3 regions of the Paenibacillus sp. FSL R7-269 genome follow, and region 1 is predicted to be linked to each of the others. Evidence: riboswitches for the same ligand, from Rfam matches in the RefSeq annotation. Region 1 holds a riboswitch; each other region holds the start of a gene.

What was found. A riboswitch is a leader RNA that binds a small molecule or an ion and turns the genes downstream of it on or off. The one in region 1 is predicted to bind cobalamin.
Region 2: it holds a riboswitch for cobalamin, as region 1 does, so the genes downstream of both, C162_RS34805 (S-layer homology domain-containing protein) here and C162_RS19665 (energy-coupling factor ABC transporter permease) in region 1, are expected to answer to the same signal.
Region 3: it holds a riboswitch for cobalamin, as region 1 does, so the genes downstream of both, C162_RS32900 (anaerobic ribonucleoside triphosphate reductase) here and C162_RS19665 (energy-coupling factor ABC transporter permease) in region 1, are expected to answer to the same signal.

Annotation. Positions count from the first base shown of each region.
Region 1 covers NZ_ASPS01000042.1:173,257-179,059, forward strand. The annotation lists gene C162_RS19650 (alpha-N-arabinofuranosidase) at 1-140, shown strand, start outside; gene C162_RS19655 (DUF6171 family protein) at 153-428, shown strand; gene C162_RS19660 (ArsR/SmtB family transcription factor) at 1,015-1,947, opposite strand; cobalamin riboswitch at 2,087-2,280, shown strand; gene C162_RS19665 (energy-coupling factor ABC transporter permease) at 2,566-3,330, shown strand; gene C162_RS19670 (energy-coupling factor ABC transporter substrate-binding protein) at 3,330-3,623, shown strand; gene cbiQ (cobalt ECF transporter T component CbiQ) at 3,620-4,408, shown strand; gene C162_RS19680 (energy-coupling factor ABC transporter ATP-binding protein) at 4,421-5,281, shown strand; partial or broken gene cobJ (precorrin-3B C(17)-methyltransferase) at 5,296-5,803, shown strand, end outside.
Region 2 covers NZ_ASPS01000102.1:56-4,649, reverse strand. The annotation lists partial or broken gene C162_RS36455 (hypothetical protein) at 1-516, shown strand, start outside; cobalamin riboswitch at 1,519-1,696, shown strand; gene C162_RS34805 (S-layer homology domain-containing protein) at 1,904-4,069, shown strand.
Region 3 covers NZ_ASPS01000144.1:73,362-79,164, forward strand. The annotation lists gene C162_RS32900 (anaerobic ribonucleoside triphosphate reductase) at 1-1,598, opposite strand, end outside; cobalamin riboswitch at 1,943-2,175, opposite strand; gene C162_RS32905 (MTH1187 family thiamine-binding protein) at 2,517-2,825, shown strand; gene C162_RS32910 (sugar phosphate isomerase/epimerase family protein) at 2,873-3,652, shown strand; tRNA gene C162_RS32915 (tRNA-Thr) at 3,740-3,811, shown strand; gene C162_RS32920 (ASCH domain-containing protein) at 3,994-4,416, shown strand; gene C162_RS32925 (hypothetical protein) at 4,779-5,159, opposite strand.

The DNA.
Region 1 (5,803 bases):
TCGATGCCCACAATAGCTTTGAGCAGCCGGAAGCTGTAACACCGCAGGCATTCAGCGCTTTCAAGCTTGAAGGAGACACGCTGACTGTAGAGCTGCCGCCAATGTCGATAACTGTACTGGCCATCACTCCACAAGCCTAAGGAGAGAACCGCATGACAACCACTTCAGCCTGCAAAGGATGCCGGGAGGAGTACAAGGTCACGGAAGCGCAGATTGCCCGCATTCTGGCGTCCTCCATGTTCAACCCCGGCAATACCGCTTCAGACGAGGTCTATGCCGAGCGGATTGCGCTTTGCGGGGCTTGCCCCAAGCTGCAGGATGGCGTAACCTGTACCGCCTGCGGCTGCATCATCCCCGTTGTTGCCCGGCTGAAGGCCCGCAGCTGTCCGCTGCCGGGCGGCGGAAAGTGGCAGCCCGTGGCGGAATGACGGCCCACGCCTCACGGCAAGGGGCCAGGCGAAATAGATAGGCTAGAAGCCGCTCTTGCCATAAGAGACGGATCGATCACCGATAGCCCCTCCAACCTGCTCAATGCGGCGGTTGGAGGGGCTTTTTTTGCGTTGTGGAGGAGAGGGGAAGGGAGAGGGAGAGGAAAGTGTGAGAGGGATAAATCCCTCTAATGCGGCGGAAAGTGGGCTGGAGGAGGAAATGAGAGGGATAAATCCCTCTAATGCGGCGGGAAGTGGGCTTTGAGTGGAAATGAAGAGCATTAGTGCACCTGAATCCGCCAAAAGTGAGCGATGAGCGAAAATGAGGAGCACTAGTGCACCTGATTCGGCCGAAAGTGGGCTTTGAGCGGAAATGAAGAGCATTAGTGCCCCTGAATCCGCCGAAAGTGGGCGATGAGCAGAAATGAGGAGTCTTGGCTGCAAAAGTAGCTGAATCGAAAACTAACCTAATTAGTCTAACTAACCAATCTATCTACTCAATCAAATCTACCCATCTTCCTATCCAACCTATCTAACAGACAACCTATCTAACAGACAACCTGCTAGATAACTACCAGACGAACCTTTACAAAGAACCCGGCATATCTGCCACAGTATCCGTATAAAACAGCTCAAATACCAGATCCTCGTTGTAATTGCCGAAGCCCTTGCCGAACAGGGTGAGGCCACCGATGTGCTCCGCATCCTCCTCGACAGAGAGCCGGAAGGTCCATTGTTTATTGCGGATGCCTACCTGATCCAGGGTGACCTCCGACAGCTTTTGCCCATCCATGAAAGTGCCCGTCTGCGTAATCCGCAGCTGCTTGAGCAGGCCGTATTGATTGGTGAGTGCGGGCCACCAGGCTGGTGTGTATTTTCCTGGATTATCTCCGTAGTCACCGGGGCTGGTCCAGAAGCCGAGCGATTGTCCGTTCAGTGTGAAGGTAATATCCGACGGCCAGTTGTTGTTTACCGACGGGGCTTCGGAGGCAATCTCCATCGTGATGGCAAGCTCCTCCGGCTGCTGGCTCGACAGCAGGAAATTCGGGATTTTATACTCGACGAACCCCTTGCCGAACCAGAGAATCCCGGCGTTCACCCGCTCCTGGTCCCAGAAATAACGGGGATCGTCAAAGTGCCCGATGACCCTCTCCGTCGTAGACAGTCCGCAGGTAGGCTCAATCTGGAAGTCGGAATAATGCCCCACCGGGATGTCCTTACGGTATCCTCTGCGCGGAGTCCGGGCTTGTCCCGGAAAAATAATCTCTGCCCCGTCGGCGGCCAGTGTACAAATCTTTTGCAGACCGCTTTTGCCGGGAGCCATGTGGCTGCGGATCAGCCCGGCGGCTTCGAGCTTGCGCACATGCATGGTCATAATCGCACTGCTTAGCTTGAGGGCTGCGGCCAGTTCCTTCACGTTCATGGGTTTATCGGACAGCAGCCGCAGCATATGCAGGCGCACGGTACTGGACAGGGCCTCGTACACTGGCAGGGATTGTTCAGTTAGATCAAGTTTCATCGGATGCCTCCACGTTCAGGTTATATAGTTAATAATTATATTACTCAAATAAAATTTCTACAAGCCATGATTGGCTGCAGGCCAGCTTTTCCAATTTATATCACAGACACGCTAGGCCGAGTCCGCTATGATGTGAGATGAATTAGCAATGAAACAAGGTGCTCTTGCCGGATGCGGCAAGGGATAACAGGGAATCGGGTGCAACTCCCGAGCGGTCCCGCCACTGTATGGAAGAGCTGCACTTCATGAGGTCACTCGGGAAGCCCCGGGGAAGACGAAGCCTGCGGCGCCTGTATTCCAAGCCAGGAGACCTACCTTGTCGACGCACACCACGACTCTACGCGGATAGGAGCGGTGTACGGATAGGTTAATGAGAAGAGGCGTTCTGCCCTGATGGACCGGAGGAATCTTGAGTGTAGAGAGGCCCCCCGGTTTATAGCTGCTGGATACAAGGATACGGCCCCTAGTGATGGGACGATGAGAAGCACCTTGTTTCGCTTAGCTCCTGGCTGCGTGCTCTATCGAACTTGCCTGCGTACATACACTCCCACCCTTTAGGGTGGGTTTTTTTGGCTTTATGATCTTAAATGGGAAATCAACAAACATGGAGGGTGACAAATGCAAAAACACAGAGGGTGGAGCTTTGCGGCACTGGTTGCCGGATTTACGGTGTACTTTATGCTGAACGAACCGGGGACGGCCCGCGCGATGCACATTATGGAAGGATTCCTGCCGGTTGGCTGGGCGGTCTTCTGGTGGGCGGCGTTTATCCCGTTCTTTGTCCTGGGAATCTTCAAGCTGAGAGCCATGACCCGGGAGAACCCGGAGCTGAAGCTGCTGCTGGGTCTGGCCGGGGCGTTTACCTTCGTCCTGTCTGCGCTCAAAATGCCTTCCGTGACCGGAAGCAGCTCACACCCCACCGGTACCGGACTTGGTGCGGTAATGCTGGGGCCGCTGCCCATGAGCGTAATCGGCTCGATTGTCCTGCTGTTTCAGGCGCTGCTGCTGGCGCACGGCGGGATCACTACGCTTGGAGCCAATGCGTTCTCGATGGCGGTGGCGGGTCCTTTTGCCGGATATGCAGTGTATAAGCTGATGATGAAAATGCCGGACCGCGAGAAGCTGGCCTTATTCTGTGCGGCTGCGATGGCTGATCTGAGTACGTATGTAGTGACTTCCTTTCAACTGGCGGTGGCTTTTCCGGCGGCGGATGGCGGCGTTCTGGCTTCTTTTCTCAAATTCGGGGGGATTTTTGCCGTGACGCAAATCCCGCTGGCCATCAGTGAAGGGCTGTTGACGGTACTGCTGTGGAACTGGCTGAAATCGTATAGCCCGAATGAATTGTCGCTTCTGAAACGCAAGGTGAACGGAGGAAGAGCCTAATGAGCAATAGATGGAAAAATCGATTGATGCTGCTAGTTGTTATTCTGCTGGTCATTCTGCCGCTGCTGCTGGTTAATGGGGAATTCGGAGGGGCCGATGATGCGGCTGAAGGTGTGATTACCGAGATTAACCCTGACTATAAGCCGTGGTTCAAGCCGCTGACTGAGCTGCCAGGGGAGACGGAGAGTATGCTGTTCGCATTGCAGGCAGCGATTGGTGCAGGTGTGATCGGTTATACCTTGGGGCTGCTCAAGGGCAAGCAGGGCGGGACGAAGCAGCATAGCAGCAAGTGATCCGGCGGATTGACGTTCTCTCCTACAATAATGCTCTGCGCCAGTTATCCCCGATGTGGAAAAGCTCGTTCGCAGCCCTGATGTTCCTGCTCTCTTACACGGTACATCCGGTACTACAGGCTGCAATCACCCTATGGATGATGTCCTGGTGTGTATTACAGGCCCGTATTCCCTTCCGTGCTTATGGCATGCTGTTCGGCACAGCGCTGCTGTTCTATGCGCTTAGCGTACCGGCACTGCTCGTGGAATTCGGGCACCCGGCATCGGGAGAGGCAGGGATATTCTCATTTCCGGGACTGAACCTGCCGGTATATGTTACAGCGGCCGGGCTTCAGCGGGCAGGAGAGCTGCTGGCCAGAATCTCTGCTTGCATGAGCTGTTTCTTTTTCCTGATGTTCACTACTCCGTTTAGTGAGCTTTTGCAGGTGCTGCGCAGGCTGCGGATGCCGCAAATTGTCCTGGAGCTGATGCTGATTATGTACCGCTTCTTATTCCTGCTGAGTGATGCAGCGCATGGTCTGCTGCTGGCCCGCAGGCTGCGCGGAGGCCGGCGGGGCTACAAGGCCAGACTGCGGGAGACTGCGGCCATGGCAGGAGCGCTGTTCGGCAACACGATGCACCGGTATTACGGATTATCGCAGGGGCTGCTGGCCCGCGGATTCACAGACGAGATTATTATCCCGCCTTATACGGCGCGTCCTGTGCCGAGGCGCTATACAATCCAGGCTTATACCGGTATTGCGCTACTGTTGCTGGCTGAGACGTACTTTATCACTAACACATGAAAGGAGCCGGTCATGGATCAGGAATATAGTCTGAGTTGTGACGGAGTGGTCTTCCGTTACCCGGATACGAAGGAGCCTGCGCTGCATGAACTGACGTTCTCCATCCCCGCAGGCAGCAAGACGGCAATAATCGGTCATAACGGTTCGGGCAAATCGACGTTGTTCCTGCATGCCGTTGGCATTCTGCGCCCGCAGCAGGGTACGGTTGTGCAAGGAGGGAAGGCGTTATCCTACTCCAAAAAAGAGCTGGCCGCTCTGCGGCGGAAGGTGGGCCTGGTCTTCCAGGACCCTGAGCAGCAGCTGATCCTCAGCACACCGCTGGAGGATGTGTCGTTTGGGCTGCGCGGCAGCGGAATGGCTGAACCGGCTATTGCTGCGCGCTGCCGGGAGGTCATGGAGCTGCTGAATCTGACTGATCTGGGTGATAAACCGATTCATCAGCTTAGCCTGGGCCAGAAAAAACGCACGGCACTCGCCGGTGTACTGGCTATGGAGCCTGAGCTAATTCTATTGGATGAGCCGACCTCGTATCTGGACCCGTTATCGGAAACGCAGATGCTGAAGGGCCTTGAAGCCATACATGATAAAGGGACAACCGTAGTTATGGCTACGCATGACATGAACCTGGCTTACCGCTGGGCGGACTGGATTATTGTGCTGGAGCATGGAAGATGCAGGGCGGCGGGGACACCGGAGGAGATTTTTGCGGGACGGGAGGAGCTATTGTCCATCGGGCTGGGACTGCCGCTGCTGGCTGACTTATGGTTCAGCCTGCCTGATCGCCTGACCGCAGGTCAGAGCGCTCCCCGCACCGCCGATGAATTCAAATTGAAACTGCATAAGCTGCTTGCGCTTGACCACAGCTATTCATGAACGGGGGAAGAGGAATGAACAAACAAGGAAAATTGCTGATTATCGGCTTCGGCCCCGGAGCGCTGGAGCATATTACCGGCCGCGCACTGGCTGCGCTGGATGAGAGTGAGGCGGTCATTGGCTATACCACTTATGTAGATCTGATCCGGCCGCTGCTGCGGCATCAGGAGATTGTCGGCACGGGGATGACTGAAGAGGTCAGCCGGGCCCAGGAGGCTGTCCGCAGAGCAGAAGCCGGGCAGACCATTGCGGTAATCTCCAGCGGCGATGCCGGTGTTTACGGAATGGCCGGGCTGGTCTACGAGGTGCTGATTGAACGCGGCTGGAGCCGCTCAGAGGGGGTGCCGGTGGAGGTAATTCCGGGAATCTCGGCGATCCAGTCCTGCTCTTCGCTGCTTGGGGCCCCGATTATGCATGACTCCTGCACGATCAGCCTGAGCGATCATCTTACGCCCTGGGAGAGCATAGCTGCGCGTGTGGAAGCGGCGGGGGCAGCGGATTTTGTCATTGCGTTCTATAATC
Region 2 (4,594 bases), on a different contig from region 1:
GATGCGAAGGGTAATACAGGAGCCGGAGCGGATGGCGATGCGAAGGGTAATACAGGCGCCGGAGTAGACGGTGATGCGAAGGGTAATACAGGAGCCGGAGCGGATGGCGATGCGAGTGGTAAGGCAGGCGCCGGAGCGGACGGCGATGCGAGTGGTAAGGCAGGCGCCGGAGCGGACGGCGATGCGAAGGGTGATGCAGGAGCCGGAGTGGACGGCGGTGCGAAGGGTGATGCAGGAGCCGGAGTGGACGGCGATGCGAAGGGGGATGCAGGAGCGGGAGTGGACGGCGGTGCGGACAGTGGAGCCGCCGGCACTCCTCCGTCACGCGTATACGAGGTGACGGTGGAGCTTTCAGCAGGCGCGAAGCTGGCGGCAGGTGATATGATCACCGCCGGAAGATACTCGCTGAAGCTGGCGGCAGATCCGGGCAGCGCCCCGGAAGCTACAGCTGCAGCCGCGCCTAGTGCGGAGCCATCCGCTTCCGCAAGCCCGGAGGCGGACACGGACGCAGAATAAAGCAGCGGCAATAGCAGGCTGCGTAAGCTTTTAACTAATGCGATCAGGTAACATTACTTACAGAGATAGGTGTACTCTGTACAACTAAAAACAGTGAAAAGGAAGGCATACCTCTCCTAACTGTATTCTATACAACTATATTTGCCCCGAATGGGCGAAAAGCCGGGTACATAAGCATTTTAGTTGCACGAAATACAGCTAAAAGTACATTTGGCCGTAAATCAGACGATTTAGTTGTACAGATTGCATTTAAGCATAACGTTCTCACCTTTGTTAGTTGGGGGACTGCAAACCCTCAGTAAGCGAGGGGATTAAATGAATCTTGATTAGTTTGAACCTGATGATCGACTAGCGGCAGCTGAACCGTTGTGCGCATATAACGCGGCATGGAGGACTAGTCAGAGCCTAGTGCATGCTACTTTAACGTAGTACAATGATTGGCGCTCCAGCGGGCTGATAAGAGCATAAAGTAATTAGTTAAGTATGGTAGTGTCCGGAAGAAGCGGCTCGATCGCACTTTGTACACTAGAATCAGGCATAATGGAGTTAATATGGCGTTCTGTTGTATTTGGTGCAGTGGATTTTTGGGATTTGGCCCGGCTGAGGGGGATTTGCCGAAATCGATGGTATGAAGTGCAACAGAATGCGTTATCGGCTGCTTTTATACTAATTCTGATGTATAGAATACAATCGGCCTTCTGCCGCGGTCTCCATAGGTGCGCTAGAGTGTTGATTTGCAGTAGACCAACGTCTTGATTAGCAGCAGAAGATTAACTTTTTATAGTCCTGAATAGTACGAATGTGCCGGGGGAGCGGGCATGTGCTATTCAGGATTTTTGTGCGGAATGGGCTGAGTCTTGGGGCGCTGGAATAGATATACCTTGTCTATAGACATACAGGGGAATAGTCGATATGATGGTTTGAGAATATTAAAATTTAATAAGCTTTGGGAAAAGGTGCAGATTGCCTTAGAGACCGGACGCTGTCGCTAGCAGATGCTGGCAGAGCTATGTCTAATAGAGCAATCTGCTTAAAAGGGAAGCCCGGTGCAAGTCCGGCGCGGTCCCGCCACTGTAAATACGGAGCAACTCCTGAGGAGCCACTGTCTGCTAATTGGATGGGAAGGCGGGGGAAGCGGTGAAGTATGAGCCAGGAGACCTGCCTTTTTCGATGTTGTTTCTATTCTTCGGGGGTAAGAATGTGGAGCAGATGCTGATATTGGCGAGGGCTGTATAAGCTCAATGTAATGTTGGAGAGCCATCGACTCCTTCAGCCGCCCTGTATTGTATTCTTCCCCGGCCGCCCTGCATAGGGCGGTCTTTAGGTTGCCGCTCTCTTTGCGGAGGAAGCAGGATTCATCCATTCTATTTCAGGAAAGAGGTTAGTTATGAAGAACCATTCTCTATCATCCAGGTTCATACGGTTGGGGCTTGCTGTCATTATGCTGTTCGCACTGCTGGGAGCAGCTGTAGCCCCGGCAGGACAAGCTGCTGCTGCACAGGCAGGCGGGACTTCCGCGCCCGCAGTATCCGCTCTGCCCGCAAGTGAGGCAGCCAGCGTAACCGCTGCGGTCTATGCTACTGCGGAGTTCATGCTGAAGAACGGAGTCCAGTCGGACTGGCAGGCGATTGGCCTTGCACAAGCAGGCTACAAGGTTCCTGCCAGCTATCTGAAGGCGCTTGAAGGTAAGGTGAGTGAGGCTAAGGGTGTTTTTGCCAGAGCAACGGACTATGCCCGGATCACACTTGCTGTTAAGGCACTGGGCGGCGATCCTGAGAAGGTGGCAGGCTATAACCTGATCGAGAAGCTCTACAATCACGATGCAATTACCGGCCAGACGCTGAATAATCCGGTCTATGCACTGCTCGCTCTGGATTCCGGCAGCTATACGATCCCGGCAAATGCGAAATGGACACCGTCCAAGCTGCTGGCAGAGATTCTGGCGAAGCAGAACCCGGACGGCGGCTTCACCCTGACCACGGGTGCGAGTGATCCGGATATGACAGCGATGACGCTGAACGCACTGGCTGGACACAAGCAGGAAGCAGCCGTGAATACTGCCGGTCAGCGGGCGGCAGCCTGGCTGGCTAAGGCACAGGACAAGAACGGCGGATATGGCGACAGCAGCGAGAGTGTAGCTCAGGCCATTATCGGTCTGTCTGCCTTCGGCATTGATCCGGCAGGAGCAGAGTATACCAAAGGCCAGATTAATCTGGTCAGCAAGCTGCTGAGCTTCAGCGCAGCAGATGGCGGATTCGTCCACACTGCGGGCGGCAGCTCCAATCCGCTCTCTACGGAGCAGGCGCTGGAGGCTTTGGTAGCGTACAAGCTGTTTGGTACAGGCGCTAAGCTCTTTGATTTTAGCGGCACACCAGTGAAGAATCATCAGGTAAGTGTCTCGGTTACTGTTGAAGGTCCGAATGGAGCCTTGGCTGAAGGCGGCGTGTATGCAGGGAATGTGCTTAATGCACTGGAAAAGACAGCAGCCGCCAAGCGCCTGGCCCTGGTCAATGAAGCAGGCAATTATGTGACGGGGATCGGCGGCGTGATTGCGGGTACTTTTGGCGGATATGATGGCTGGATGTATGTGGTCGCCCGCGGCGGAGCATGGATCTATCCAAGTGTAGGGATGGGCGACTTCGCGCTGGAGGAGAATGACCGCATTGTGGTCTATTATGGCGGAGACAACACGCAGGTGGTTGATGCCGTAACCGTGACGCCCGCACAGCCGCAGCCTGGACAAGATCTGAAGGTGCAGGTGAACCAGAAGCAATGGGTCTGGAATGAGGCGACCTTCACCTCTGATCCGGTAACTTCACCGGCAGCAGGCGTACAGGTAACCATCGGCGGCAAAACGGCAGTTACAGATGCTGCGGGCGTGGCTGTTGTGGCTGGTGGTCTGCCGGCGAATAAATATACCCTGACGGTTACGGGATATCTGAAGGATAAGACCCCTGCCATCGTGCGTCATACGGTCCCGGTAACGGTGGCTTCTGCTGCGGCGGACCGTCCGGCTTTTGCCGATGTGAAGTCGATCTCGCCTTGGGCGCTGGAGTCAGTATACACGGCGTATGACCGCAAGCTGATGAATGGTGTGAGTGAGGGCAGTCTGGTGTTTGCGCCGAAAAAGAATATTACCCGTGCTGAATTTGCAGCGCTGTTGCTGCGGTTAACCGGGAATGAGCCGTCTGCGGCGGCTTCCGCTGGGGCCTTCAGTGATGTTAAGGCCGGTACATGGTATTATGGAACAGTGAACCGGGCGAAGGAGCTGGGAATTATCAGCGGCGTGACGGCTAAGACGTTCAAACCGGACGGGCTGGTTACGCGTCAGGATATGGCTGTAATGATAGTTAGAGCTTATAAGCTGGATGCAGCATCAACTGGAGCAGGGGCTGGTAAGTTCAGCGACGAAGATAAGATTAGCGACTATGCGTTGTCCGCTGTCCGTACGGTGACGGGACTTGGATATATGAGCGGCACCGGCGGCGCATTCGAGCCTTCCGCTGTGGTAACCCGTGAGATGGCTGCTGCTGTGGCGGTTAGGTTGCCTTAGTTCTTAGTTGGAGTTGGGAGCAGACTGTACTGCACGCTGGGGCCGACGATAAGTGGATAAATGACATCTAATTTGGCCGGATTTGCTGCAGAGCGGGAGTTAGTTGGATAAATGACACTTATTCAGGTCTGAAGCTGCAGAAGGATGAGGTCTGGGCAGAATTAGATGCTGTAAATCCAACTAATTTCTGTACAGATGCGTAATCAGGATAATTAAGTGTAGAAAATCCAACTAAAGTATCCGTGCCGATGAGCCGTTGAGGCGTATAGGGTTGCCGAAGCGCTGAAGGCTCGTTAGCGTGACAAATTTGCTTGAAATTCGTTTGGATATGTGTTGAAAAGTAAGCATAAGGTGTATGAAGGAACGGGGAACAGGCTGACTGCCCCGTTCTTTTCCCTTTTTGTGGAGGTGTGCAGGTAATGTTCAAACTAGTCAAAAGAGGCCGGGGAAGGCTGGCTCCGCTGCTTCTCCTGCTGATGGTGCTGCTGCTCTCCGGCTGCTCCTCTGCGCAGCCGGATGAGGCAG
Region 3 (5,803 bases), on a different contig from region 1:
GAGTTCGTATAGTATTCACGGTCCGTTACCCCAGGGATAGAGCCGAGTACTTTGCGGTCGATCTTGGTGAACTTGCCGGAGAGACCTTCGGCTGGCGTTGCAAACAAGGTGATATTGAGGTTAAGCTCCTCGCTCTTGCGGTCGCAATATTCACGCATATGGCGGACGATAGCAACAGCCTTGGCGTGAATCTCCATATCTTCGCCGTGGTGCTTGCCGTACATGGCTTTCATGCATTCAGCCATTCCAATGAAGCCCAGCGACAGACTGCCGTGCTTCAGCAGTTCGCCTACGCTGTCATCGGGGGCAAGCTGCTCGCCGCCTTCCCAGACGCCTTCACGCATCATGAAATCGGAGGCTTTGGCCTTCTGGGAAGCCTGGATACGGAAGCGGTGCAACAGGCCGTCCAGTGCAATATCCATATAGTGATTGAGGTCGTCGAAGAATCCTGCTTCGTCAGCAGCGAGGCGGCGGCCGGTTATCGTGCCGTGGGCCAGTCCAAGACGCACCAGGTTGAGCGTGTTGAAGGACAGGTTGCCTTTGCCGGAGCAGTGGTTGCGTCCGAAGCGGTCGCTGAGTACACGGGTCCGGCAGCCCATCGTAGCGAACTCGGTATCCGGGTCAGCCGGATCATAATACTGCATGTTCAGCGGAGCGTCCAGATTGGCGAAGTTCGGATATAATCTGCGCGCCGAGCACTCGGCTGCCTTCAGGAACAGCTCGTAGTTAGGATCACCCGGTTGCTGGTTGATGCCTTGCTTGCATTTGAAAATCTGAATCGGGAACACCGGTGTCTCCCCGCTGCCCAGTCCGTTCATCGTAGCCGTTAGCAACGAGCTGATCACAAGCTGGCCCTCTGGTGAGGTGCAGGTGCCGTAGTTGATGCTGGTAAAAGGAATCTGGCCGCCGGAGCGGCTGGACATCGTATTCAGGTTATGTACCATACTCTCTGCGGCCTGCAGGGTCTCGCTCTGCGTCTCCTTCAGGGCAAAACGGAAGGCGCGCGGATACTGCTCAGCCAGATCGCTGCGGCTCATCGTAATCTCCCCAAGTGCAGAACCCTCTGCATTCTCCTCGAAATACTCCAGACCTTTGCGGAAGAGCTTGGAGAAGGATTTGGTAACATAAGGGGCCAGGTCATAATCCAGCTTATTGGCGGATACGCCGCCGTACTGCGCATTCTGCTGTGACTGGAAAATAATCGCCACCAGCGACATCGCCGTCATAATCGAGTTAGGAGGCCGTACACTGCCGTTGCCGGTGTTGAAGCCTTCACGGAGAAGCCGTTCGAACGGAATGAAGATGCAGTTCGTGGTTCCAATGGCGTATTGATCAAGGTCATGTACATAGACGACATTATCCAGGGTAGCCTGTACCAGCTGTGGCGGCATGGTGAAATTGCGTGCATACCATTTGGAGTATTCACTGCCGAACTTGCTCATTTTGCCGGAGAAGCTCTCCCCGTTCAGGTTGGCGTTCTCGCGCAGCAGATCCAGATCCCGGCTGTCGATAATATCCCGTCCCAGATGAATGACCTCTTCCAAAAGATCCTCCTGTGCAGCTTGTCCTTCGTTATAACGTTTCTCCAGCAGCGTCATTATATAACTCTCTCCTCTCGGGTATTGTAAGCGTAATATGTAATATAGATAGAATGGTCAGGACATCAGTAAAAAAGCACCCCCGGCCGGGAAGGCCGGAAATGCCCGAATGCATGATGCAAAGATCCGGTAAGCGGAAATTTGCCTGTGGTCTGGGTGGAACATACGAGCAGACACGGGGCAAATAGCTTACGCCCGTTCTTGTATATTCCGCAGAGCCGATACCTGAAGATAATCCCCGATCGTCCTCAGGTATCGGCAGCCTATGGCCCGATTGACGGAAGGCTAACTCTGCTATGGCAGGCCGCATACGGACACCTCCCCTGTTCCTCGCAGGAGTCTAAGCGGTGCCACCGAAACAGGCAGGTCTCCTGGCTTCCGGCAACTCCTCCGGCGCCTTCCCGGGGGGCTTATTCAGCCCCTTAGTGGCAATTAGCCGGAGAATGCGGCCCTGGGGGCATCGCGCCCTGGGAGCATCCGGTTACAGTGGCGGGACCGCAGCGGTTTTGCACCGCGCTTCCCTATTAAGTCGCACCTCTATTACAAGGGGTGAAACACCCGTTTCTACTATATTTTGTTGTGATCTATTAAAGCTACCGCAATATATTGTGTTTGTAAATGTTTTTTTGCAATCCCGCACGGGGAGCGGGTTCGGCGCTTTTACTCACAGCTGATCCACAGTTAGTCCACAGGTAATCCACAACTTTCCTCCGAATCTGCCGTGAATGTTTCATAAAATCTCCGAAAATACGCCACAAAGAATCCATAAATAGAGTGCGTCTAATCCTGGTAATTATTTTGACGGATATTAATAGAATAGAGAGGGGTGGCAGGTGATTTGTGGCAAGCTTGGCGAAGCGTTACAATAAGAGGATAAGTAAGAGGCAGGAACAACAGATAATTAGGAGGGAGATCACAATGGCAATTGGCGAAGTGACCGTTATTCCGATTGGGACAGGCAGCACCAGCCTCAGCAGCTATGTGGCCGAGATGCAGCGCGTGCTGGAGACGGTGGAGGGCATTACCTATGAGCTAACTTCTATGGGTACAATTATTGAGGGACCGGTAGCGCGGATTCTGGCTGCGGTAGAAGCGCTGCATGAGTCGCCGTTCACCGCCGGGGCGCAGAGAGTCTCCACCTCGCTCAAGATCGACGACCGGCGCGACAAGACCTCCACCAGCCGCAGCAAGCTGGAATCCGTGGAGCGTAAGCTTCAGGGAGAGTAACCACTATAGTATCTAATCAGAATTAACCGATAAGGAGCGGATTCTTCATGACAGAAGCAGCACAGCAGATCGGAATTCAAATGTATACACTGCGTGACCAGACGGAACGCGATTTCCTCGGTACACTGGGCAAGGTGGCAGAGATGGGATACCAGGCAGTGGAATTCGCCGGTTATTTCGGTGTATCTGCAGGGGAACTGCGCCGTAAGCTGGATGAACTTGGCCTGGCTGCCCCTTCGGCGCATGTAGGTCTGGACTTCAGCAGTCTGGATAAGATGGAACAGGCATTAGCCAAAGAGATTGAATATGGTGTAGAGCTCGGACTGCAATATATGATCACCCCATCGGCACCGCTTCCGCAGAACCCTTCCATAGAGGATGTAACAAGAATCATTCCATTCCTGGAGAAGGCTTCCGCGATGGTCCGGGCGGCAGGGATGCAGTACGGTTATCACAACCATGATTATGAATTCGCAGAGGTTGACGGCAAGGCGGTCATCGATATCTGGCTGGAGCGGATTCCTGCGGAGCAGATGCTGGCAGAGTTCGATCTGGGCTGGGTACACAGAGGCGGAGCCAACCCGGCTCAATATGTTTCAAGGTACGCCGGACGTGTTCCGCTGGTCCACATTAAGGATTTCGGAGCCAACCAGGAGGAGACCGATCTCGGAAAAGGAGAGGTGGATTTCCAGAGCGTCTTCGAGATCGCGGAGCAGAGTGGAATTCTCTATTATATTGTGGAGCAAGAGGCCTATGAGGTATCCTCCCTTGCAAGCGCTAAGCTCGCGCTGGATTATTTCCGCGGGCTGGGGCTGATGCACGGCTGAGGACACAGCCGCCAGAGGAAAAAGGGGTTGCGTTTTCCGCTGGAAGAGTTATAATGTTTTTTGTTTGGCAGACTTCAGAGTCTGTAAGCTGGTGTAGCTCAGGGGTAGAGCAACGCACTCGTAATGCGTAGGCCGGGGGTTCAATTCCCTTCACCAGCATTCTTATGAATTAAGCTTAACGCGGCCTTCCGGTTCAGGGGACCGCGTTTTTTAATGGCGCACGGCCGAATGTATGCGAAAAACAGCATACATTATGCTCGTACGCAGCTAATTATTTTTTTCATAGATGGCCTTAGTAATTCTGAGTAAAAGGTATTCAACAGAGGAGGCGAGCTACAACTATGAAATGCCTGACCATTCGCCAGCCGTGGGCCACGTTAATTGCGCTGGGAGAAAAACAAATCGAAACCCGGACGTGGCGGACCGCCCACCGGGGGGAGTTAGCTATTCATGCCGGGATGCAGGTAAATAAAGCGATCTGCCGGACGGAGCCGTTCCAGTCGTTGCTTGCACGTCACGGCTACACTGCGGACAATCTGCCAACCGGCAAGATCATTGCAGTCAGCCGCATTGCGGATTGCTGTGAAATGACACCGGAGCTTGCGCAGCAAGGCTGGCCGGGTGGAAATGAATATGTATTCGGCAATTATGCCGAAGGAAGGTATGCCTGGAAGCTGGAGGAGGTTGTTCCGCTGGTACATCCCATACCTGCCAAGGGACGTCTGGGGTTCTGGGAATATCCTGTGCTGGAAGAGGAATTGTGAATTTCCTGACGATATTTTGAAGAAAAATTGCTCCGGATTGGCTGCCGGCTGGTATAATTGGGATATTCGGCGGGAAATCTTCCTATATATAAGGATAGTTGTGCTCTGAGGCGGTCTACCGCTGGAGAGGGGCAGGAATGCCGGGAAGGGGCGTATGCATAATAGATGGGAAGCCTTCTAATTGCATGGCTTTGTATGCTTTGTTTGTTTCTTGCGTTCAGGGATCAGGTCAGCCGTAGAATCTTGTACCCGGTAGCTGTGGTGGTTATATGCGGCACGTTGGGGTATTGGACGTTGTTAATGTAATTGCATCCGGGTGATCATTTAATGCAGAAGTCTTCCGCTTGCGGCAGGCTTCTTTGTTATCCTTGCTTCGGGCCGCCCTGCGCCGTCTTCTCCATACCCAGATACCTGTGCATATGCAGAGTGGCCTGGGCGGCAATCACGTCATCCAGCAGCAGCATCCGCTCGTGATAACCCCTGCAGACGAATTTGGCTTCAACACCCGCCTCCAGCCGATTCTGTTCATAGACCCTCAGACCACGGGCGCGCATCCCGGCACGGACCTCCCGCAGATCGGCAGAAACGGCATGGACTGCCCTCTGGATGACCTCCAGATAAGGCGCAGGCGTGCGAAGCTCTGAGGATATAGCAGAAGCATCGCGCTCGAAGGCGGATAGAATAAGCGGCAGCAAAATATAGGATTTGACCAGCAGGTTATCCTGGCTCTCTGCTCTATGCATCCCTCTCAACCCCTCAAAGAGAACGTATATTCGCATTGTAACTCATCCTTCAAAAAATAATCAATGGGTTTTATAAATTAACTCAAATAATGTGACATTTTTCACAATAAAATCAAATGAATTATTTTATATTAAAATTGAAATATTAAAGATTGAAAAATAAATCAGCTCAAAGGAGAATGGCAATGAGTCATGAAGGAAGTCTCCGCCGTGGTTTAGTATTCGGGATCATTCTAAGTGTTCCGCTCTGGGTATCAATGATTGGCTGGATTCAGCTGTTTGGGTCCGCCTAGGCGACATTTTATTCAAAATATATGAATTCTATTAGCAGGTGTCGTCCTTATGGGCGGCACTTTTTTTCGGGGCTAAGATTCCCATAAATAGGGGGGATTACATTGAACAGAAGCGAAATGGGAGGGGAGATGGGCTTCGGGTGATAAAAATAGGACAAATGCATCAAATTTTAATAATATAAATTGATATAATTATAGAAAAGCGGGATAAACGGCTACAGCCAATTCTCTGATTTCTCGACTTTTTTCGTCAATAGATAAAAAAGAGACTCGTCTCTTAACCCTTATGGTACAAGGGATCAAAGAGGAACCTTCGCAAAAAATAATTTCAAAAAATATACTGGGAATGGA